Regions from separate parts of the Shinella sp. JR1-6 genome, predicted to be linked through region 3. Evidence: predicted binding sites of a transcription regulator. Region 3 holds the regulator's gene; each other region holds the start of a gene.
What was found. Region 3 encodes PhoB, which activates phosphate uptake and scavenging genes when phosphate is short. Its sites were predicted from a motif close to TGTCATNNANCTGTCAT; they were not measured.
Positions count from the first base shown of each region.

Region 1: EXZ48_RS10160 (UDP-2,3-diacylglucosamine diphosphatase) is a predicted target of PhoB. The motif match lies at 1,133-1,149, and genes of this name have one in related genera.
Region 2: EXZ48_RS10100 (LTA synthase family protein) is a predicted target of PhoB. The motif match lies at 3,551-3,567, and genes of this name have one in related genera.
Region 4: EXZ48_RS07235 (esterase-like activity of phytase family protein) is a predicted target of PhoB. The motif match lies at 2,275-2,291, and genes of this name have one in related genera.

Region 1 covers NZ_SHMI01000005.1:42,674-48,117, forward strand. Annotated here, with positions in the region: gene EXZ48_RS10155 (NADP-dependent malic enzyme) at 1-992, opposite strand, end outside; gene EXZ48_RS10160 (UDP-2,3-diacylglucosamine diphosphatase) at 1,228-2,064, shown strand; gene EXZ48_RS10165 (MFS transporter) at 2,328-3,545, shown strand; gene dgcA (N-acetyl-D-Glu racemase DgcA) at 3,515-4,498, opposite strand; gene EXZ48_RS10175 (MlaE family lipid ABC transporter permease subunit) at 4,629-5,444, shown strand, end outside.
Region 2 covers NZ_SHMI01000005.1:26,401-31,844, forward strand. Annotated here, with positions in the region: gene EXZ48_RS10085 (pilus assembly protein TadG-related protein) at 1-432, opposite strand, end outside; gene EXZ48_RS10090 (TadE family protein) at 435-857, opposite strand; gene EXZ48_RS10095 (DUF1003 domain-containing protein) at 1,001-1,531, opposite strand; gene EXZ48_RS10100 (LTA synthase family protein) at 1,587-3,515, opposite strand; gene EXZ48_RS10105 (NAD+ synthase) at 3,830-5,444, shown strand, end outside.
Region 3 covers NZ_SHMI01000006.1:295,423-300,866, forward strand. Annotated here, with positions in the region: gene argF (ornithine carbamoyltransferase) at 1-9, opposite strand, end outside; gene EXZ48_RS13710 (aspartate aminotransferase family protein) at 89-1,279, opposite strand; gene EXZ48_RS13715 (GcrA family cell cycle regulator) at 1,703-2,239, shown strand; gene phoB (phosphate regulon transcriptional regulator PhoB) at 2,378-3,061, opposite strand; gene phoU (phosphate signaling complex protein PhoU) at 3,080-3,808, opposite strand; gene pstB (phosphate ABC transporter ATP-binding protein PstB) at 3,860-4,675, opposite strand; gene pstA (phosphate ABC transporter permease PstA) at 4,689-5,444, opposite strand, start outside.
Region 4 covers NZ_SHMI01000003.1:402,316-407,759, forward strand. Annotated here, with positions in the region: gene lon (endopeptidase La) at 1-1,675, shown strand, start outside; gene hupB (DNA-binding protein HupB) at 1,881-2,156, shown strand; gene EXZ48_RS07235 (esterase-like activity of phytase family protein) at 2,344-4,539, shown strand; gene EXZ48_RS07240 (MarR family winged helix-turn-helix transcriptional regulator) at 4,687-5,151, opposite strand; gene EXZ48_RS07245 (DNA repair exonuclease) at 5,410-5,444, shown strand, end outside.

The DNA.
Region 1 (5,444 bases), on a different contig from region 3:
TTGACCTGGTTGGGAAAGTCCGACCGGCCGGTGCAGATCATCGCGTCCGGGCGGGCGGCGCGCGCCTCCTCGGGCATGATTTCCGGCGTCGGATTGGCGAGTGCCATGATCAGCGGCTTTTCCGCCATGCGCGCGAGCAGCTCCGGCTTCAGCACGCCGGCGGCCGACAGGCCGAGGAAGACGTCCGCACCGTCGATGGTTTCGGAGAGCTGGCGCTTGTCGGTCTCCTGCGCATAGATGCTCTTCCACTGGTCCATCAGGGCTTCGCGGCCCTTGTAGACCAGGCCCTCGATGTCATGCACCCAGATGTTCTCGACCTTCGCGCCGAGGGAAACGAGCTGGTTGAGGCAGGCAAGCGCGGCAGCGCCGGCGCCCGAAGCGACGATCTTGGCGTCCGACAACGCCTTGCCGGCGAGCTCCAGGCCGTTGAGGACCGCTGCGGCGACGATGATGGCAGTGCCGTGCTGGTCGTCGTGAAAGACGGGGATATCCATCTTCTCGCGCAGCTGGCGCTCCACCTCGAAACATTCCGGCGCCTTGATGTCTTCGAGGTTGATGCCGCCGAAGGTCGGCTCCAGCGCCGAGACGACATTGACCATCTCGTCGACGGTCGGCGCGTCGATCTCGATGTCGAAGACGTCGATGCCGGCGAACTTCTTGAAGAGCACCGCCTTGCCTTCCATCACGGGCTTGGAGGCGAGCGGACCGATATTGCCGAGGCCGAGCACGGCCGTGCCGTTGGAGACGACGGCGACGAGGTTGGCGCGCGCCGTGTAGTCGGCGGCCGTGTTGGGGTCGTCACGGATGGCAAGGCAGGGCGCGGCGACCCCCGGCGAATAGGCAAGCGCCAGATCGCGCTGGTTGCCGAGCGGCTTGGTCGGGTTGATCTCGAGCTTGCCGGGGCGGGGGTGGCGGTGGAAGAAGAGGGCCTGCTGGTCGATGTCGCCGCTTGCCGGACCGTCCTGCGTCCGCGATTTGTCACCCGTGCTCATGATGCTCCCTGCCATATGCTGTTTTCGTTGCGGCTCTTCGCTCTGCGAAACCGCCGCGACGTGAAGTTTTCCGAGTCTTCCATAAAGCCGCAATCAGCGGCCTGTGCAATGCCTATTTGCCGCCGAAAAAGGCATAGGTGTGTCATCAATCTGAAACAGGAGTCTGGTTTTCAACGGGATGAAAGCCGCCCCTCCCGACGACCACCGCGGCGGCCGGCCACCCGGAGAAGAACGCATGACTGCGACCCTTGCCGACCCCACTGTCCGCCACTTCCGCACGCTGTTCATCTCGGACGTGCATCTGGGATCGAAGGCGGCCAAGGCGGACTTCCTGATCGACTTCCTGCGGCATCATGAAGCGGAAACGATCGTGCTCATCGGCGACATCGTCGATGGCTGGCGCCTGAAGCGCAACTGGTATTGGCCGCAGGCCTTCAACGATGTCACGCAGAAGCTGCTGCGCAAGGCGCGCAAGGGCACACGCATCATTTACATTCCCGGCAACCACGACGAATTCCTGCGCGATTTCCCCGGCACCCATTTCGGCGGCGTGGAAGTGGCCGACCGCATCATCCACGAGGCGGCTGACGGCAAGCGCTATCTCGTGCTGCATGGCGACGAGTTCGACGTCGTCGTGCGCCATGCCCGCGTCGTCGCCTATCTCGGCGACTGGGCCTATGACGCGGCCATCGCCATCAACGTGGTCTTCGCCGCCATCCGCCGCCGGCTCGGCCTGCCGTACTGGTCGTTCTCTTCCTGGGCCAAGCAGCAGGTCAAGACGGCGGTGAACTTCATTGGCGAGTTCCAGAAGGTGGTCGTCGAGGAGGCGCGGCGCCACGATGCCGACGGTGTGATCTGCGGCCATATCCACCACGCCGTCATCACCGAGATCGACGGCATCCGCTACATCAACAGCGGCGATTGGGTGGAGAGCTGCACGGCGATTGCCGAACACCATGACGGGGAGATGGAACTGATCACCTGGCAGAAGCTCGCCTCAAGCCCCGCCGAAGTCCTTCCGGTCTCGCACCGGATGCTGGCGATCGAGACCCGGGAGCCGGAGGCCGCTTAGAGAAATTCCAGCGGAAGCGCGTAGCGGTTTTGCGTAAAAACGAGAGATAGAGCGTTTCCGCGATTCGAAGAAAAGCGGAACTGCCCTGCGGCAACTTGCGTGCATCCGGGATGCAAAAGCATGGGGCGGAACCTGACGGATCGCGCTGCGCCTGTGTCCGGTTTCACAAGTTCGGCATTCCCGCCGGTGGGCAGAAATAGCGCATTGGCGTACGTACATCGGCATGATAGAGCGGAGGGCGTTCCAACGCAGGTTCCCCGCCAATGAATGCCCCCTCCGGTTTTACCGTGACCGCCGGCGCGCCGCCGTATTTTGCTGCGCGTATCGCTCTCGTCTTCTGCGCGCCGATGATGGTCAACGGCATTGCGCTGCCGTTCTTTCCGGTCTGGCTGGAAACGCTCTCGATGAGCGATTTCCAGATCGGCATGGTTCTCGCCGTGCCGCTGTTCGTGCGCGTCTTCACTGCGCCGGTGGCGGGCATCATCGCGGACCGGATCGGCGAGCGCTCGATCGTGCTGCTCTGGTCGGCGCTGCTGTCGCTTGCGACGGCTCTCGCGCTCTTTGCGACGGGCTCCTTCTGGACGGTGCTGCTGCTCTATACGCTGCAGGGCGCGGTCTATTCACCCTATGTACCGATCACCGAGGCGATCATGCTGTCGGGCGTGCGGCGCTGGAATTTCGACTACGGCAAGATGCGCCTGTGGGGGTCACTCGCCTTCATCGTCGCGACGATGACCGGCGGCTGGCTTGCCGGCCTCTATGGCGGTGCGATGGTGCTGCCGGCGATGGCGGTGGCCTTCGTGCTGACCGTGATCGGCGCGGTGATCGCGCCCAGGATCGGCAAGCCGCGCCGTCCGTCGCCGATTGCCGCGATCGCGACCATGCCGACGAAGAGCACGCTGCGGCAGGCGGATGTGCAGTTCATGCTGATCGGCGTCTCGCTGGTCAATGCGAGCCACGCCATGCTGTTCGCCTTTTCGGCGATCTACTGGCAGAAGATGGGATTCAGCGGCGTCGACGTCGGTATTCTCTGGAGCGCTGGCGTTCTGGCCGAAGTGCTCTTCTTCCTCTTTGCCGTCCAGCTGCGGCGCCGCTTCAATCTCTGGTCCATGATGATGGTCGGCGGCGCCGTTGCGGTCGGCCGCTGGATCCTCTTTCCGATGGACATGTCCTTTGCCGGCTATTTCGCGCTGCAATGTCTGCATGCCTTCACCTACGCGCTGATCCATATGAGCGCGCAGAGCCGGCTCGTGGAGCGCGTGGCGGAGGAGCAGGAGGCGGCGGCGCAGGGGCTCTATTTCTTCTACACCGGCGTCTTCACGGCGCTCGCCACCTTCGTCTCGGGCTATGCCTTCAGCTGGTACGGCGTCCAGGGCTTCTACCTGATGTCGCTCGTTGCCGCTGCCGGTCTTCTCTCGGTCATTGCCGGACGCATCGTCGCGCCGCGTGTTCAGCCCCAGAGCGCGGCCTCGGGCGGATAGACGGTGGAACCTTTATAGCGCAGACCCGGTTCGCGGTCGCGGGCAAGCAGCAGCGGGCCGTCAAGATCGACGAAATCGGCGCCCTGCGCCAACAGCACGGCCGGGGCCATGCCCAGCGACGTGCCGACCATGCAGCCCACCATGATCTTCAGGCCGCATTCCTTCGCCGCCTCGCGCAGCGCGAGCGCCTCCGTCAGCCCGCCGGCCTTGTCGAGCTTGATGTTGATCGCGTCGTAGCGGTCGGCAAGTTTGGGGATGTCCTGCGTCTGGTGCACGCTCTCATCGGCGCAGATCGGGACCGGGCGGGCAATGTCGCGCAGCGCCGAATCGTTTCCGGCCGGAAGCGGCTGCTCGACAAGGGCGATGCGTGCCTCTGCGCAGAGCGCGAAGTGATAGGCGAGGTTTTCCGGCGTCCAGCCCTCGTTGGCGTCGAGGATGATGGCGCTTTCGGGGGCGCCGGCGCGCACCGCGCGGATGCGGGCGGCATCGTCCGCCGTGCCGACCTTGACCTTGAGAAGCGGGCGGCCTGCCTCCTGTGCGGCCTGGCGCTGCATCGCTTCGGGTTCGCCGAGGGAGAGCGTGAAGGCGGTGACGAGCTTTTGCGGCGCCGCGGCATTGACCACCTGCCAGGTCGGCACCCCCGACAGTTTCGCCTCGAGATCCCAGAGCGCGCAGTCGAGGGCGTTGCGGGCCGCACCTGCGGGCATGACCCGCGCCAGTTCCTCGCGGCCGATTCCGTCCTCCACGGCGCCGCGCATGTCCTCGATGGCGGCGAGCACGCCGGCAACCGATTCGCCGTAGCGCGCATAGGGAACGCATTCGCCGCGGCCGGAAAGGCCCGAACTGCCGATCGTGCAGGTCACCACTTCGGCCGTCGTCTTGGCGCCGCGCGAAATGGTGAAGGTGCCGGCAATCGGGAAGCTTTCGGTGGTGGCGAGCAATGTGCGGCGCATGGGACTGATCCTGGCAGGCTTGAAAAAATCGAGGCGGGAAGGGGCTTTTGCAGGTTCGTTCGGTGACAGATGGGCGGCGAGCCGGTAAGACAGGCGCATGTTGTCCCAAGCACGGGAAGATGCAAGAGACTTGACCGCCACCCGTTCCCCCCTCGACATCGCGATCGAAAACCCGCCTGAAAACGGCCGGGAGGTCTGGCGCCTTTCCGGCGAGTGGGTGAACACGAACGCGGTTGCCGCCAGCAAGCGGCTGGCCGATATCGGCCGCGGGCAGGCCGGTGCGCTGGAAATCGACCTCAGCGGCGTTTCGGCCATGGATACGGCCGGCGCCTGGCTGCTGCGCCGGGCGATTGCCGAGCGGCAGGGCGGCGGCAACGAGGTCAGCCTTACCGATCGCGAGGGTACGCACTACGCCGACCTGATTTCTGCCCTGCCGGAAAAGCTCGCCGAACCACGGTATAGCGGCGGCGGGAAGGGCACCCTGTTCGAGCGCATCTTCACCCCCATCGGCCGCGCGATGATGGACGTCTGGGACGATACGGTCGCCGCCATGTTCATCCTCGGCTCGGCGGTGCGGGGCGCGCAACTGAAGCTCGGGCGCCGCAGCGGCGTCTCGCCCTCGGCGATCGTGCACCAGATCGACCATATGGGTGTCCGCGCGGTGCCGATCATCCTCCTGATGTCCTTCCTGATCGGTGCGATCATCGCCCAGCAGGGCGCTTTCCAGCTGCGCTACTTCGGGGCGGAGGTCTTCGTCGTTGACCTCGTCGGCATCCTTCAGTTGCGCGAGGTCGGCGTGCTGCTCACCGCCATCATGATCGCCGGCCGCTCCGGCAGCGCGATCACGGCCGAGATCGGCTCGATGAAGATGCGCGAGGAGATCGACGCGCTGAAGGTCATGGGCCTCAGCCCCATCGGCGTGCTCGTCTTCCCGCGGCTGGTGGCA
Region 2 (5,444 bases), on a different contig from region 3:
GAGATCCGACGAGCGGGTCATCGTCACCCGTGCGGCGTCCGCATCGGCGCTCGCCGCCTTGAAGCGCTCCGCCGGGGCGATGTCGGGATCGGCCGTGTAGCGACCACGCTCGACGACAGCCGTTGCCGGCGTCGCCTTGGAGTTGAAGGTGGTGACGACGGCCGGGATGGTGGCGCCGTCCTTGCCCGTCACGGCGACAGGGAGGTTGTTGAGCGCAAAGTAGCTGGCGGCGGATTTCTCCGCGTCGTTGACATTGGAGGCGGCGGCAATGGCGGCAAGGTCGGCGGCGGTCTGCAACTCGCGCTGCTGCACGGTGAGGTAGCCGTAGTCGACGCCGAGGGCGAGCGAGAAGATCAGCAGCGGCAGGCTGATGGCGGCAAGCGTGCCAATGTTGCCGTCGCGGTCGGAAAGCAAGGTGCGAGAGCGTTTCATGGTCACATTCCTCCGACACGGACGGTGGAGTAGCGTTTAATCTTCTGGCTGGGCAGGGCGAAGGTGAAGAGGTTCCAGATCGGCAGATCCTCGGAGTTGTAGGTGATCGTGACCGTGAATTGCTCCGGGTTGGCCGGATCGTCGGTAACGACGACCTGCATCTTTGCACGATTGAGGAAGGCGTAGTCGAAGTGGGACGTATCGAGGTAGCGGTTGACGAGCGTGATGCGCTCGGTCTGGTTGAGGCCGGCAACCGCCGTGCGGGCCGCGTCTGCTGCGACCTGCTGTACCGCATGGGTTACGCTGAGATAGACGCCGTAGGCGATGAGCGTAAAGAGCACAAGGAAGAACAGGGGCGCAATGATCGCGAATTCCAGAGCCGAAGTGCCGAATCGATCCTTTACCAGGTTAGACAGCGTGTGCATGACATCTCCTCCTTGGGATTGTCCGCTGACAAGGTATTCGCGCATTCTGGTGGAATGCACCTATATCGTGCGCCCTGTGTGTTAATTTTCTCCTATTAATTGAATTAGCTAAAATTGTAACTCAGATAGGTTGTGGACGATTGTCACTCCCTCTGCCGCAGCACCTCGTGCAAGCGCAGAACCTCCAGTTTCAACGCAGCGATCTCGCTGATGAAGTGGGTGTCGATCTTGTGGTGCAGTGCCATCAGTTCGATCTCGGCCTTCAGGTTGACCTCGTAATCCTTCGAGGCCTCGAAGCGGTCGCGGGCGGCCTGCCGGTTCTGCGACATCATGATGATCGGCGCCTGAAGGGCAGCGAGCATGGAGAGCACGAGGTTGAGGAAGATGAAGGGGTAGGGATCGAAGGCTTCACGCGTCAGCACGATCGTGTTGACGATCGTCCAGACAACGAGGAAGCCGAGGAAGGTGATGATGAAGGCCCACGAGCCGCCGACGCGGGCGATGGCGTCTGCGACCCGCTCGCCGACAGACTGTTTTGCGTCATAGGCGTCGTTGCGATCCTCTGAAAGGATGCGACCCTCGCGGGAATGGAGAAGGACCTCGCGCTCGGTATCGTCGAGTTCGCTGGAGGCTTTGCCGAAGAGGATCTGGGCGGCGTCGTCGAAGGGTCTCATGGCCAGGCTCCGTTGTGGGAATCGGAGCCCTAACCTAACGTTCTTTTCTGGGAAATCAGTAGCCTGCGGCCATCAGTTCCGCATGGGAGTTGAAGAAGCGCTCCAGGCCGTACTGCTTGCCGAACATGATGTCGTGCTGCAGGAAGCGGAAGTCGCGCACCAGCGGGTCGATCGTCTTCTTGCGCGCCCAGCCGCCCGTACCGTTGCCCTTGGCGTCGATCAGCATGTAGCGGTCGATGACGCGCAGCTTCTCGTGCACCGCGCCGAGGAACCCGGTGTAGTAGGGATGCTCGAAGCCGGCTTCCTTGAGGATGTAGTAGGACAGGAACGCCGGGCTGATCGTGCCGATTTCCTTTTCCGCACCCGTCTTGTTCGACCAGATGACGAGCGGGGTCTCGTGTTCCTTCTTCATCACCTCGGGCGAACCCTTGCGTGAAGCGGTGATGCCCTTCATGTAGCCGGAGTTCTGGTAGACGGTGTTGAGCGGCGGCAGGTGGTCGCCGAAGACGACGATGATCGTCTCGCGGTCGCGGTCCTTGGCCCAGTCCATCAGCATCTTCAGGCTGTTGTCGGCTTCCTTCACGCCCTGCGCGTAGCTTGCGAGCATGCGGTTGTCGCGGGCATCGAGCTTGCCGTCGACCTTGATGTCGGTCTTGGCGTAGCGGCCGTCGTCATAGGGGCCGTGGCCCTGCAGCGTGACGGTGAAGAAGAAGAAGGGATCTTCCTGCAGGTCCGCCTGACGGATGATCTCCTTGGTCAGCGCCTCGTCCGAGGTGAAGTTGCCACGCTTGGCGAGCGGCGGCATCTTGTCGACGTCCTTGAAGGTCTCGAAGCCGAACGCCTTGTAGACGCTGTTGCGGTTCCAGAACCAGCCGGAGAAGGGATGGATGGCGCGCGCCGTGTAGCCTTCCGCCCGGAAGAAGGTGGCAAGCGAGGGGATCGGCTTTCGCACATATTGCTGGTAGGGGATCGAGCCCGTCGGCAGGAAGGCGTTGGAGAAGCCGGTCAGCGCCTCGAACTCGACATTGGCGGTGAGGCCGCCGAATTCCGGCGAGAAGACGTTGCCGCCCTGGCTTTCGCGGATGACGGGCATCGGGTCGGCCGAAAGCTTCACGCTCTCGATGCGCGCCGGATCCCACAGCGATTCACTCATGACGACGATCACGTCGGGCTTCGAACGGTGCGTGGTGCCGGCCGGCAGCGGCTTGGAGGGGATCTTGTCGATCGCCTCGGTCATGTAGCCGGCGGGCGCCTGGACGTTTGCCATCGGCAGGTTGATGGCAAAGGCCATGACGAAACCGTTGTGGCGATAGTTCTCCGCCTGATCCCACATGATCGGGAAGACTTTCAACCGGTCGCGGACCCAGGAGAACTCGTTGTAGTCCATGATGGAGACGAAGCCGGCGAGAAGCGGCAGCGCGACGGCAAGCCGCGTCAGGCGTTCCCTCTTCGTCAGCGGCCGGAAACGGCGCCAGGCGAAGACCCACAGGCTGATGAGGCCGGCGACGGAGGCGAGAACGGCGACGGCGAGGAGAGCGGCCGTCCACGGCCGGTCCTGCACGAGCACGGGCATGAGTTCCAGAATCTGCCGGCCGAACAGCAGGTCCGTCGGGTAGAGCGGATCGGTGAGGAAGACCTGCTTCTGCTGGGAAATGACGCCCATCAGCACGACGAGCGGCGAGACGAGCAGGACGGCCTTGTGCTGGCGGCCGATCAGCGCGTCGACGGCGAGGTAGAGCAGGAAGAAGACGCCCGTCGTCGTCCAGGCAGGCTGTTCGAGATTGGTTAAATAGAGGCGCACCTGATCGAGCGCGCCGCGCGTGATCCATTCGACGACGACGACGGTGAGGAGCGCAAGAAGGACGGAAACGGCAAGGGAACGCAGGACGGCAAGCGTCTTGGCATGGCGCGCGAAGAAGCCGGCCTCGACGGCGCGTTCTTCGGTTGCATTGATTGCCACGGCTGCGGAGGTGAACAGGGCCAAGGCCGTCTCCAGATTTCATGAAAGTTTCGTGTATCTGTCATACGGACGTCATCTTGAACAGGAGATGAACGGTTTCTGCAACGTTCGTCCCCCGCTTTGGTTCCGTCTGTTGCAGGCCCGCCATGGCGCTGCGGACCCGTTGAAAACCGGGCTCTTGCGCCGAAAGGTCCGGCAAACGCTCCGCGCTTCATTCCCAAAACGTCCGCCATGCTCTAAAGAGCTTGTCGACCGTTCGAGAGGGCGACAGCGACGCGCGGCCGCAGGCTCGGACACCAGCAAGAGATGGGTCCGCAGACATGACTTCCGATCAAGACATGACCTCCGATCAAGGCAGGGCGACGCTGCGCATCGCGGTTGCGCAATTGAACCCTGTAGTCGGCGACGTCGCCGGCAACCTTGCCAAGGCGCGCGCCGCCCGTGAGGACGCCGCCCGGCAGGGCGCCGATCTGCTGCTGCTGACCGAACTCTTCATCTCCGGCTATCCGCCGGAAGACCTCGTGCTGAAGCCGGCCTTCCTGAATGCCTGCCGGCGCGCGGTCGATGATCTGGCGGCCGATACCGCCAAGGGCGGCCCCGGCGTCATCATCGGCTTTCCGAGGCAGGACGAAACCGGGCGCTACAATGCGGTCGCCGTCATCGACGACGGCAAGGTGATCGCGGTGCGCGACAAGGTGGACCTGCCGAACTACGGCGAGTTCGACGAGAAGCGCGTCTTCGACCAGGGCGCGATGCCCGGTCCCGTCAATTTCCGCGGCGTGCGTCTCGGCATCCCGATCTGCGAGGACATCTGGGGCGATCTCGGTGTCTGCGAGACGCTGGCCGAGAGCGGCGCGGAAATCCTGCTGTCGCCGAACGGCTCCCCCTATTATCGCGGCAAGGTCGACATCCGCCACCAGGTCGTCCTGAAGCAGGTCATCGAGACCGGCCTGCCGCTGCTCTATGCCAACCAGCTCGGCGGACAGGACGAACTGGTCTTCGACGGCGCCAGCTTCGCCTTCAATGCGGACAAGTCGCTCGCCTTCCAGATGAGCCAGTTCGAGGAGACGATCGCGCTCACCACCTGGAAGAAGCGGGCGGACGGCTGGGTCTGCGACGGTGGGCCGGCGTCGCGCATTCCCGAGAAGGAAGAGGCCGACTACCGGGCCTGCCTGCTCGGCTTCCGCGATTATGTCAACAAGAACGGCTTCAAGAACGTCGTGCTCGGCCTGTCCGGCGGCATCGATTCGGCAATCTGCGCGGCGATTGCCGTCGATGCGCTCGGCGAGGAGCGGGTGCGCTGCATCATGATGCCCTACCGCTACACGTCGAAGGATTCGCTGAAGGATGCGGCCGATTGCGCCCGGCTGCTCGGCTGCCGCTATGACATCGTGCCGATCGAGGCCCCGGTCACCGGCTTCCTCTCCTCGCTTTCGGAGCTTTTCGAAGGCACGGAGGAAGGCATTACGGAGGAAAACCTCCAGAGCCGCGCACGCGGCACCATTCTCATGGCGGTGTCCAACAAGTTCGGCTCGATGGTCGTGACGACCGGCAACAAGTCGGAAATGTCGGTCGGCTATGCGACGCTCTACGGCGACATGAACGGCGGCTTCAATCCGATCAAGGACCTCTACAAGATGCAGGTCTATGCGATCTCGCGCTGGCGCAACGCGCATGTGCCGCCAGGCGCGCTTGGGCCGACGGGCGAGGTGATCCCGCAGAACATCATCGACAAGGCGCCGTCGGCGGAGCTGCGTCCCAACCAGACCGACCAGGATTCGCTGCCGCCCTATCCGGTGCTCGACGACATCCTCGAATGCCTGGTGGAGCGCGAGATGAGCACCGAGGAGATCGTCGCCCGCGGGCATGACGCGGCGACCGTGCACCGCGTCGAGCACCTGCTCTACATCGCCGAGTACAAGCGCCGCCAGTCCGCGCCGGGCGTGAAGATCA
Region 3 (5,444 bases):
CTTGGCCATGATATGTCCTGTCTGTCCCGGGATCCTTTTGTGGCTGCAGCGCCCCTGGCGCGCCATCACGACGCACGGCGCTGCAGGCCTATGCGGCCTTGGCAGCCGTGAGTTTTTCCGCAGCGCGCTCGATGCGGGCAAGCCCCTCGCGCGCTTCCTCCGCGGTCACGGTCAACGGCGGCAGCAGCCGCAGCACATTGTCGCCGGCCGGCACGGCAAGCAGGTTTTCCGCCCGCACGCCCTTCAGGAGATCGGCGACCGGGATTTTTGCCTTGATGCCGAGCATCAGTCCCTCGCCGCGGACATCCTCGATGACATCGGGGAAGCGATCCTTCAGCGCGGCCAGCCCCTGGCGGAAGACGAGCGCGACATCACGCACATGCTCGAGGAAGCCGTCTTCCAGCACCACGTCCAACACGGCGTTGCCGACGGCCATGGCAAGCGGGTTGCCGCCATAGGTAGAGCCGTGCGTACCGGCAACCATGCCGGCCGCCGCCTCGTTCGTGGCAAGGCAGGCACCGAGCGGGAAACCGCCGCCGATACCCTTGGCAATCGCCATGATGTCAGGCGCGACCCCTGCCCATTCGTGAGCGAAGAGCCGCCCCGTGCGACCGACGCCGGTCTGCACCTCATCGAGGATGAGCAGCAGGCCGTATTCGTCACAGAGCTGGCGCAGCTCCTGCATGAACTCCTTCGACACCGGGCGCAGCCCGCCCTCGCCCTGCACCGGCTCGATCAGGATACCGGCCGTTTCCTCGGTGATCGCGTCCTTGACGGCCGTGATGTCGCCGAAGGGGACCTTGAGAAAGCCCGGCGCCTTGGGGCCGAAGCCCTCGATGTATTTTTCCTGACCGCCGGCGGCGATCGTCGCGATCGTGCGCCCGTGGAAGGCACCCTCGAAGGTGATGATGTGGTACTTGCCGGGATGGCCCTTGGCAAAATGGTAGCGCCGGGCGGTCTTGATCGCACATTCCAGCGCCTCTGCACCTGAATTGGTGAAGAACACCTTGTCGGCGAACGTGGCCTGCGTCAGCCGGCTGCCGAGGCTTTCCTGGCCCGGAACCTCATAGAGGTTCGACAGGTGCCAGACCTTGTCGGCCTGCTCCTTCAGCGCGGCGACGAGATGAGGATGCGCATGGCCGAGCGAGTTGACGGCAACACCGGCGGCAAAATCGAGATATCGCTCGCCATCTTCGGTGGTCAGCCACACGCCCTCCCCGCGCGTGAACCGGAGCGGCGCACGCATGTAGGTTTCATAGAGCGGCGCGACATCGGCCATGCGTGGATCCTCCGAAAAGAGATGCGGAAAAACAGAAATGCAGCTTGACTTTTCCAAGCCTCAGAAAAACCAAAAGCCGCCTTTCGGCGGCATGCCGCACTATCAGCATTTCATATTGGGATGTCAACAAAATCGCACCCGAAATGGCGCTGAACATCCCGCAAGGTGAGGATTCGCGACGCGCATGGAAGGTGTCTCTATCGAGTCACACCCGACCAGCAAGTTGGGGAAAACTCCGAAATCGATTCGCCCGGATTCCGGCGACTCTTGTCACAGAGTCCACCGGTCTCTAGGTTAAAGACCAATTACTAGACTGCATGCGGCGGAACTAGTCAGCAAGAGAGTTAGGGCGTTCAGGTTCCGGACCCGTCCGGAGCACGACGAGGGATTCCCGCATCCTGAACGCCGAGCGGAGACAAAAACATGAACTGGACAGACGAGCGCGTCGAGAAACTCAAGAAGCTCTGGAGCGAGGGCCTGAGCGCGAGCCAGATCGCGGCGCAGCTCGGCGGCGTCAGCCGCAATGCCGTCATCGGCAAGGTGCACCGGCTGAATCTGCCCGGCCGCGCCAAGGCCGGCGGCACCCAGACCGCGACACGCGCCAAGCGTCCGGCTCCGGCGACGCCGCGTCCGTCGAACTTCGCTGCCCGTCCCGTCGCCGCCCGTCCGGTCGCCCGTCCGGCCGGCAACGCCATTGTCAAGGAAGAGATCGACGCCGATTTCGAAATGCAGGCCGAGACCCTTCCGGTTCCGGCCAACCGCAACAACGTGGTCGTGCCGATGTCGCGTCGTCTCGAGCTGACCCAGCTCACCGAGCGCACCTGCAAGTGGCCGATCGGAGACCCGCTCAACGACGACTTCCACTTCTGCGGCAACGAGTCCCCCGACAATTCGCCCTACTGCACCTACCACCAGCGCCTCGCCTACCAGCCCTCGGCCGAGCGCCGCCGGATGCGATAACATCTACCACGGCAGAAAATGCGATGCGGACCCGAAAGGGTCCGTTTTCGTTTGAGATGGTGGTGCCTCTACTATTCCCCCAAAACGCAAACAGGCCCCTGAGGGCCCATTTCCGTCCTTGGGAGGAATTCCGCTCGCTCAGGTTTCCAGCGAATAGCCGGCGCCGCGGACCGTGCGGATGACGTCCTGCATGTTGGCGAAGTTGAGCGCCTTCCGCAGACGCCCGACATGCACGTCGACGGTGCGCTCGTCGACATAAATGTCATGGCCCCAGACCCCGTCGAGAAGCTGCGAGCGTGAGAAGACGCGGCCGGGCGAGGTCATCAGGAACTCCAGAAGGCGGAACTCCGTCGGGCCAAGGCGGACCTCGCGGGTGCGACGATGGACGCGGTGCGTCTCGCGGTCGAGCTCGATGTCGCCGCAGCGCAGCACCGTCGAGACAACCTCGGGCTTGGCACGGCGCAGCATCGCCCGCACGCGGGCAACCAGTTCCGGCGTCGAGAAGGGCTTGACGACATAGTCGTCCGCACCGGTGGCAAGCCCGCGCACGCGCTCGCTCTCCTCGCCGCGCGCCGTCAGCATGATGATCGGCAGGCGTTCGGTTTCCGGGCGCTGGCGCAGGCGTCGGCACAGCTCGATGCCGGAAACGCCCGGGAGCATCCAGTCGAGGATGAGGAGATCCGGCATGCGCTCCTGCAAGCGCATCTCGGCCTCGTCACCGTTCAGGATCGTATCGACCTCGAAACCTTCCGCTTCCAGATTGTAACGGAGGAGAACACTCAGGGCCTCCTCGTCTTCCACGACGGCAATTCTGGGCACCATGGAGTTGAACCTTGCTCTTTACTCGGACGCGTCGGCGACATCGGCCGCGACGACGGAGGTCGAGGTATCGTCCTTCGGACGCTCACCTTCCGGCTGCGAGCCTGTTGCCATGTAGTAGATGGTTTCGGCGATGTTGGTCGCGTGGTCGCCGATGCGCTCGATGTTCTTGGCGCAGAACAGGAGATGCGTGCAGGGTGTGATGTTGCGCGGGTCTTCCATCATGTAGGTCAGGAGTTCGCGGAACAGCGAGGTATAGATCGCATCGATCTCGTCGTCGCGCTCGCGGATCGCCTTGGCCTTCTCGATCGAGCGGGTGGCATAGACGTCGAGCACTTCCTTGAGCTGCATCAGCGCGAGCTCGGCGAGATGCTCCAGGCCGCGGGCGAGCTTGCGGGGCATGCCCGAGCTCTGGACGGCGATGACGCGCTTGGCGGTGTTCTTTCCGAGATCGCCGACGCGCTCCAGTTCGGCCGCGATACGGATCGCGCCCATGATTTCGCGCAGGTCCGCCGCCATCGGCTGGCGCTTGGCGATGGTGACGATCGCCTTGTCGTTGATCTGGCGCTCTGCCGTATCGAGGATGACGTCCTCGGAGATCACCTTCTGGGCCAGCGCCGCGTCGGTCGTGACGAGGGCGCGGACGGAATCGGCGACCATCTGCTCGGCGGTGCCGCCCATTTCGGAGATGCGGCGGGAGAGGTATTTCAGTTCTTCGTCGTAGATGGAGACGATGTGGCTCGATGACATGGCTCAGTCCTTAATGCGCTCGGGTTCCAGGGATGCTCGGCGACGAAGGCGTCAGCCGAAGCGGCCCATGATGTAGTCCTGCGTGCGCTGGTCATCCGGGTTGGTGAACATCTTGTCGGTGTCGTTCTCCTCGACGAGGTTGCCGAGGTGGAACATGGCGGTGCGCTGCGAGACGCGGGCCGCCTGCTGCATCGAGTGCGTCACGATGACGATGGTGAAGTTCGCGCGCAGTTCATGGATCAGTTCCTCGACCTTGGCGGTCGCGATCGGGTCGAGCGCCGAGCAGGGCTCGTCCATGAGGATGACTTCCGGGCTGACGGCGACGGCGCGGGCGATGCACAGGCGCTGCTGCTGGCCGCCGGAAAGGCCCGTGCCGCCTTCATGCAGACGATCCTTCACCTCGTTCCACAGGCCGGCCTTCTGAAGGCTCTGCTCGACGATGGCGTCCATGTCGGCCTTCCCCTTGGCGAGACCGTGGATACGCGGGCCATAAGCGACATTCTCGTAGATCGACTTCGGGAACGGGTTCGGCTTCTGGAAGACCATGCCGACGCGGGCACGCAGCTCCACGACGTCGATGTTCGGATCGTAGATATCGTCCGTATCGAGCGTGATGCGGCCGGTGACGCGGCAACCGTCGATCGTGTCGTTCATGCGGTTCAGCGTGCGCAGGAAGGTCGACTTGCCGCAGCCCGACGGGCCGATAAGGGCGGTCACCGTGTTTTCGCGAACATTGAGGTTCACATCGTAGAGGGCGCGCTTCTCGCCGTAGTAGACCGAGACGTCCTTGCCGATCATCTTGTAGGAAATGTCGTTCATTTTCTTGTCCAGCGCTTTCTCGACTGCTGCTTCTGACATCATGTTCATATGACCGGTCCTTCTACCAGCGCCGTTCGAAACGGCGGCGCAACAGGATGGCGCCAACATTCATGAGGATGAGGAAGATGAGGAGCACGATGATGGCTCCGGAGGTGCGCTCGACGAAGGCGCGTTCCGCCTCGTTGGCCCACATGTAGATCTGCACCGGAAGCGCCGTCGCAGGGTCCATCGGCGTTGCCGGAACATCGGCGACGAAGGCGACCATGCCGATGAGAAGCAGCGGGGCGGTTTCACCGAGTGCGTGAGCAAGACCGATGATCGTGCCCGTCAGGATGCCGGGCATCGCGAGCGGCAGGACATGGTGGAACACGGTCTGCATCTTCGAGGCACCGAGGCCAAGCGCAGCCGAGCGGATCGATGGCGGCACGGCTTTCAGCGCGGCACGGGTCGCGATGATGATCGTCGGCAGCGTCATGAGGGTCAGCACCAGGCCGCCGACGAGGGCCGCCGAGCGCGGGAAGCCCGCGAAGTTGACGAAGACAGCAAGGCCGAGAAGACCGTAGACGATGGACGGTACGGCGGCGAGGTTGTTGATGTTCACCTCGATAAGGTCCGTGAACCGGTTCTTCGGAGCGAACTCCTCCAGATAGATCGAGGCAGCGACACCGATCGGCAGGGAGAGCACGAGCACGATCAGCATCATGTAGAGCGAGCCGATCGCTGCGACGCCAACGCCGGCAGCCTCCGGACGGCTCGATGCGCCATTGGTGAAGAGGCCGGTGTTGAAGTGCTTGGCGAGCGCGCCGCTTTCGGCGAG
Region 4 (5,444 bases), on a different contig from region 3:
CCGCGACGAGATGGCCGAACTGGAAGAAAAGATCGCCAAGGCGAAGCTCTCCAAGGAAGCCCGCGAAAAGGCGGATGCCGAGCTGAAGAAGCTGCGCCAGATGAGCCCGATGTCGGCGGAAGCCACCGTCGTGCGCAACTATCTCGACTGGCTGACGGGCATTCCGTGGGGCAAGAAGTCGAAGATCAAGACCGACCTCAACGCTGCGGAAAAGATTCTCGACGAGGATCATTTCGGCCTCGACAAGGTCAAGGAGCGCATCGTCGAATATCTCGCCGTGCAGGCTCGCTCGGCCAAGATCAAGGGCCCGATCCTGTGCCTTGTCGGCCCTCCGGGCGTCGGCAAGACCTCGCTCGCGAAATCGATCGCCAAGGCGACCGGCCGCGAATACATCCGCATGGCGCTCGGCGGCGTGCGTGACGAGGCCGAAATCCGCGGTCACCGCCGCACCTATATCGGCTCGATGCCCGGCAAGGTCATCCAGTCGATGAAGAAGGCGAAGAAATCCAACCCGCTCTTCCTGCTCGACGAGATCGACAAGATGGGCATGGATTTCCGCGGCGATCCGTCCTCGGCTCTCCTGGAGGTGCTGGATCCGGAACAGAACTCGACCTTCATGGACCACTACCTGGAAGTCGAATACGACCTGTCCAACGTCATGTTCGTGACGACGGCGAACACGCTGAACATTCCGGCGCCCCTCATGGACCGCATGGAAGTGATCCGCATTGCCGGCTATACGGAAGAAGAGAAACTGGAAATTGCCAAGCGGCACCTGCTGCCGAAGGCGATCCGCGATCACGCCCTTCAGCCGAAGGAGTTTTCGGTGACGGACGGCGCGCTGATGGCGGTCATCCAGCAGTACACCCGCGAAGCCGGTGTGCGTAACTTCGAGCGTGAATTGATGAAGCTCGCCCGCAAGGCGGTCACCGAGATCATCAAGGGCAAGTCGAAGACGGTCGAGGTCACGGCAGACAACATCCACGACTTCCTCGGCGTTCCGCGCTTCCGCCACGGCGAGGCCGAGCGCGAGGATCAGGTTGGCGTTGTTACGGGTCTTGCCTGGACGGAAGTCGGCGGCGAGCTGCTCACCATCGAAGGCGTCAGCCTGCCGGGTGGCAAGGGCCGCATGACGGTTACGGGCAACCTGAAGGATGTGATGAAGGAATCGATCTCGGCAGCGGCGTCCTATGTCCGCTCGCGCGCCGTCGATTTCGGCATCGAGCCGCCGCGCTTCGACAAGACCGATATCCACGTGCACGTGCCGGAAGGCGCGACGCCGAAGGACGGTCCGTCGGCCGGTATCGCCATGGCGACCGCCATCGTTTCCATCATGACCGGAATCCCGGTCTCGAAGGACATCGCGATGACGGGCGAAGTGACGCTGCGCGGCCGGGTCCTGCCGATCGGCGGTCTCAAGGAAAAGCTGCTCGCAGCGCTTCGCGGCGGCATCAAGAAGGTGCTGATCCCGGAAGAGAACGCCAAGGACCTGGCGGAGATTCCGGATAACGTGAAGAACAACATGGAGATCGTTCCGGTCTCGCGCATGGGTGAGGTGATCAAGCATGCGCTCGTTCGCCGGCCGGAGCCGATCGAATGGGATGCGACGGTCGAAGACGCCAAGGTTCCGGCGGTCGAATCGACCGATGAGAGCACCGGCGCGATCGCGCATTGAGCCTTGATGCCGGGTAATGCATCCGGCATTTTGGAGCGAAACGGGAAAAGACCGGCCTTTCGGCCGGTCTTTTTCGTTGAAAAACGTGTGTAAAGCCCGGATTCTCAGGGTTTTGCGACGAAATTTTCTTGCGGGGCGAGGGGCGATGCGTATTCTGCCCCCGACTTGTATGAGTCGTTTCAAACCGTATGAAAGGGGTGGAAACATGAACAAGAATGAACTCGTATCCGCAGTGGCTGAGAAGTCTGGCCTCTCCAAAACGGACGCAGCATCGGCTGTCGACGCCGTTTTCGAGACGATCCAGGGTGAGCTCAAGAACGGCGGCGACGTTCGTCTCGTCGGTTTCGGCAATTTCTCCGTATCGCGCCGTGAAGCCTCGAAGGGCCGCAACCTCTCGACCGGCGCCGAGATCGAGATTCCGGCACGCAACGTGCCGAAGTTCTCGGCCGGCAAGGGCCTGAAGGACGCCGTCAACGGCTGATCCTTGGTTCGGGCAGAGCGGTTATCCACTCCGCCGCCAAACCTGAAATTCAGGGTCGGGGTCCGGTTCTTCCGGGCCCCCTTTTATTTGACGGGAAGGCAACGGACCGCCGCCGAAATGTCATCGGCCTGTAACACGAAAGCCTCAGAACCGCCGGGTTCCTTTTGACCGGATCCCGGAGGATTTCATGAAAACCCGTTCGATCACCGCCGCGCTCGCTGCGGTTCTCGCCGCATCGGTGGCCTCCGCCGCCAGCGCCGAGCCCGTCTTCAATCGCATTGCGTCCTTCGCCGTTGCCGACAACCTGCCCGAGGGTGTCGACAAGGCGACGCCGACCTCGTCCGAGATCATCAGCGCCTCGGAAGACGGCAACACGCTCGTCTATTCCGACAGCCCGAACAAGGCCATCGGCTTCATCGACATCACCGACGCCAAGGCTCCGAAGGCCGGCGGCACCGTCGCCTTCGACGGCGAGCCGACCTCGGTCACCATTGCCGCCGGCAAGGCGCTCGTCGCGATCAACACGCGCGAAAGCTTCGTGAAGCCGTCGGGTGTGCTCGCCCAGGTCGATGTGGCCTCCAGGGCCGTCGAGGCGACCTGCGATCTCGGCGGTCAGCCGGATTCGATCGCCCTCAACAAGGACAGGACGATCGCCGCCATCGCCATCGAGAACGAGCGCGACGAAGAGGTCAATGACGGCGCCATCCCGCAGATGCCGGCCGGCGATCTCGTGCTGCTCTCCCTCAAGGACGGCGTCGTCGATTGCGGTTCGATCAAGCATGTGGCGCTGACCGGCCTTGCCGATGTCGCCGGCGAGGATCCCGAACCCGAATTCGTCTCCTTCAACAGCCTCGACGAAGTTGCCGTCACCCTGCAGGAAAACAACCATATCGCGATCGTCGACGGCAAGGCCGGCACGGTAAAGAGCCACTTCTCCGCCGGTACGGTCAGCCTTGAAGGCATCGACACCAAGAAGGACGGTGCGCTGAAATTCACCGGCGAGATGAAGGACGTGGCGCGCGAGCCCGATGCCGTGAAGTGGCTGGACGACAACCGCCTGGTCGTCGCCAATGAGGGCGACTGGAAGGGTGGCGCCCGCGGCTTCACCATCTTCGACAAGCAGGGCAAGGTCCTCTACGAGAACGGCGCGGCCTTCGAGCGCGAGATTGCCAAGATCGGCCACTATCCGGACAAGCGCAACAAGAAGGGCGTCGAGCCGGAAGGCATGGAAGCCGCCAAGTTCGGCGATGACAACCTGTTCTTCGTGCTCGCCGAGCGCGCCTCGATCGTCGGTGTCTACAAGGATACCGGCGCCGAGCCCGCGCTTCTCCAGCTGCTGCCCTCGGGCGTTGGCCCGGAAGGAGCCGTCGCCATCCCGAACCGCAATCTCTTCGTGACCGCCAACGAGACCGATCTCGTGGACGACGGCGGCGCCCGCTCGCATGTCATGATCTATGAGCGTGCCGAAGGCGAAGCTGCCTATCCGCAGATCGTCTCCACGGAAAAGGATGGCGAACTGATCGGCTTCGGCGCCCTCTCGGGCCTCGCACCGGTCAAGGACAAGCCGGGCATGCTCTACGCCGTCAACGATTCCTTCTACGCCTCGCAGCCGACGATCTTCACGATCGACGCCACCGCGAAGCCGGCGAAGATCGTCGATGCGCTGCGCATTACCCGCAACGGTGCTGCCGCCCAGAAGCTCGACAGCGAGGGCCTGACGCCGGATGGCGAGGGCGGTTTCTGGCTTGCCAACGAGGGCGATGCCGACAAGCTCGTCGGCCATGCCATCATCCATGTGAACGAAAAGGGCGAGATCCAGAAGGAAATCGCCATTCCCGCCGCGCTGCGCGCCGGCGAGAAGCGCTTCGGCTTCGAAGGCATCACCAGCGTCGGCGAAGGCGATGACAAGGTGCTGTGGATGGCCATGCAGCGTGAATGGGGTGACGACGAGAAGGGTTTCGTGAAGCTCGTCTCCTACAAGCCGTCCTCCGAGGAATGGGGCGCCGTGCGCTATCCGCTCGAAAAGACCGAGAGCGGTTGGGTCGGCCTTTCCGAAATCACCGTCAGCGGCGACCAAGCCTATATCATCGAGCGCGACAACCTGATCGGCCAGGCGGCCAAGCTGAAGAAGCTGTACCGCGTGGCGCTTGCCGATCTGAAGCCGGCCGCACTCGGCGGTGAACTGCCTGTCGTCAAGAAGGAAGAGGTCCGTGACCTCATCCCGGACCTGAAGGGCGCCACCAACGGCTTCGTCGTCGACAAGGTCGAAGGCTTTGCCATCGACGCCGCCGGCAATGGCTTCGTCATGACCGACAATGACGGCGTGGATGGTTCCTCGGGTGAGACGCTGTTTTTCGGCATCGGCCCGATGAACGCCATGTAAGCTCCGCGGGCCGTCCATTCTTGCTTTCACCTTCTCCCCGCTGATTGGGGGGAAGGCAGCGGGCAGGGGAGGACGCTGAACGCTTCAGACAAAGAAGGCCGGGATCGTGAAATCCCGGCCTTCTTCCGTTTTCCGTTGCCGTCCGGCTTAGCCGACGGCCCGCAGGGGGCGCATGGGCGCTGCGGCGGTGTCGCCTTCGACCTTGTCCCGTTCGCGCTGCAATTCCTCGGTCTTCTCGCTGAGGCAGCCGATGATGTCCTTGAGGTGCTGCTTCTGGTCTTCGGTCAGCACCGCGAAGATCGCCTCGATCATCTTGTGCTGTGGCTGCTGTGCGGCGGAGATCACCGTGCGGCCCATATCCGTGATCGAGACGATCTTGGCACGCCGATCCTTCGGGTCCGGCTCGCGCTTGACCAGCTTGTCCCGCTCGAGGCCGTCGATCGCTTCCGTTACCGTGCGGGGCGCGAAACCGAGCGCGCAGGCGATGTCCGTCGAACGCTGCGGGCCCTGACATTCCAGAAGAAGCAGGAACTTGCTGCGGGCAAGCGACACGCCTTCATCCATCATGCACTCGTTCACCAGGCGGCTCACCTGATGGTAGAGTTTGAACATGCCCTGGGAAATTTCTATCGTGCTACTCATGAGGGGAAATATAGGTATTATGAGGGACCATGTCAAATGATCACGAAGGTTTTCGGATAATTTGATCATAGATATTGAACGATCTCTGTAAATGCGAACGGTCAGGTCGCGGGCGTTATTCCTGCCCTTTCCCGGAATTTTCGGGGTGAGACGATTTCTCTCCTGCATAACCTTGACTGCGGGGCGCCAAGCATTGACCCGGAGGAGGGGGGAAGCGATTGTCCGGCCATGCCGTTCCGCTTTATTCACACCGCCGATCTCCA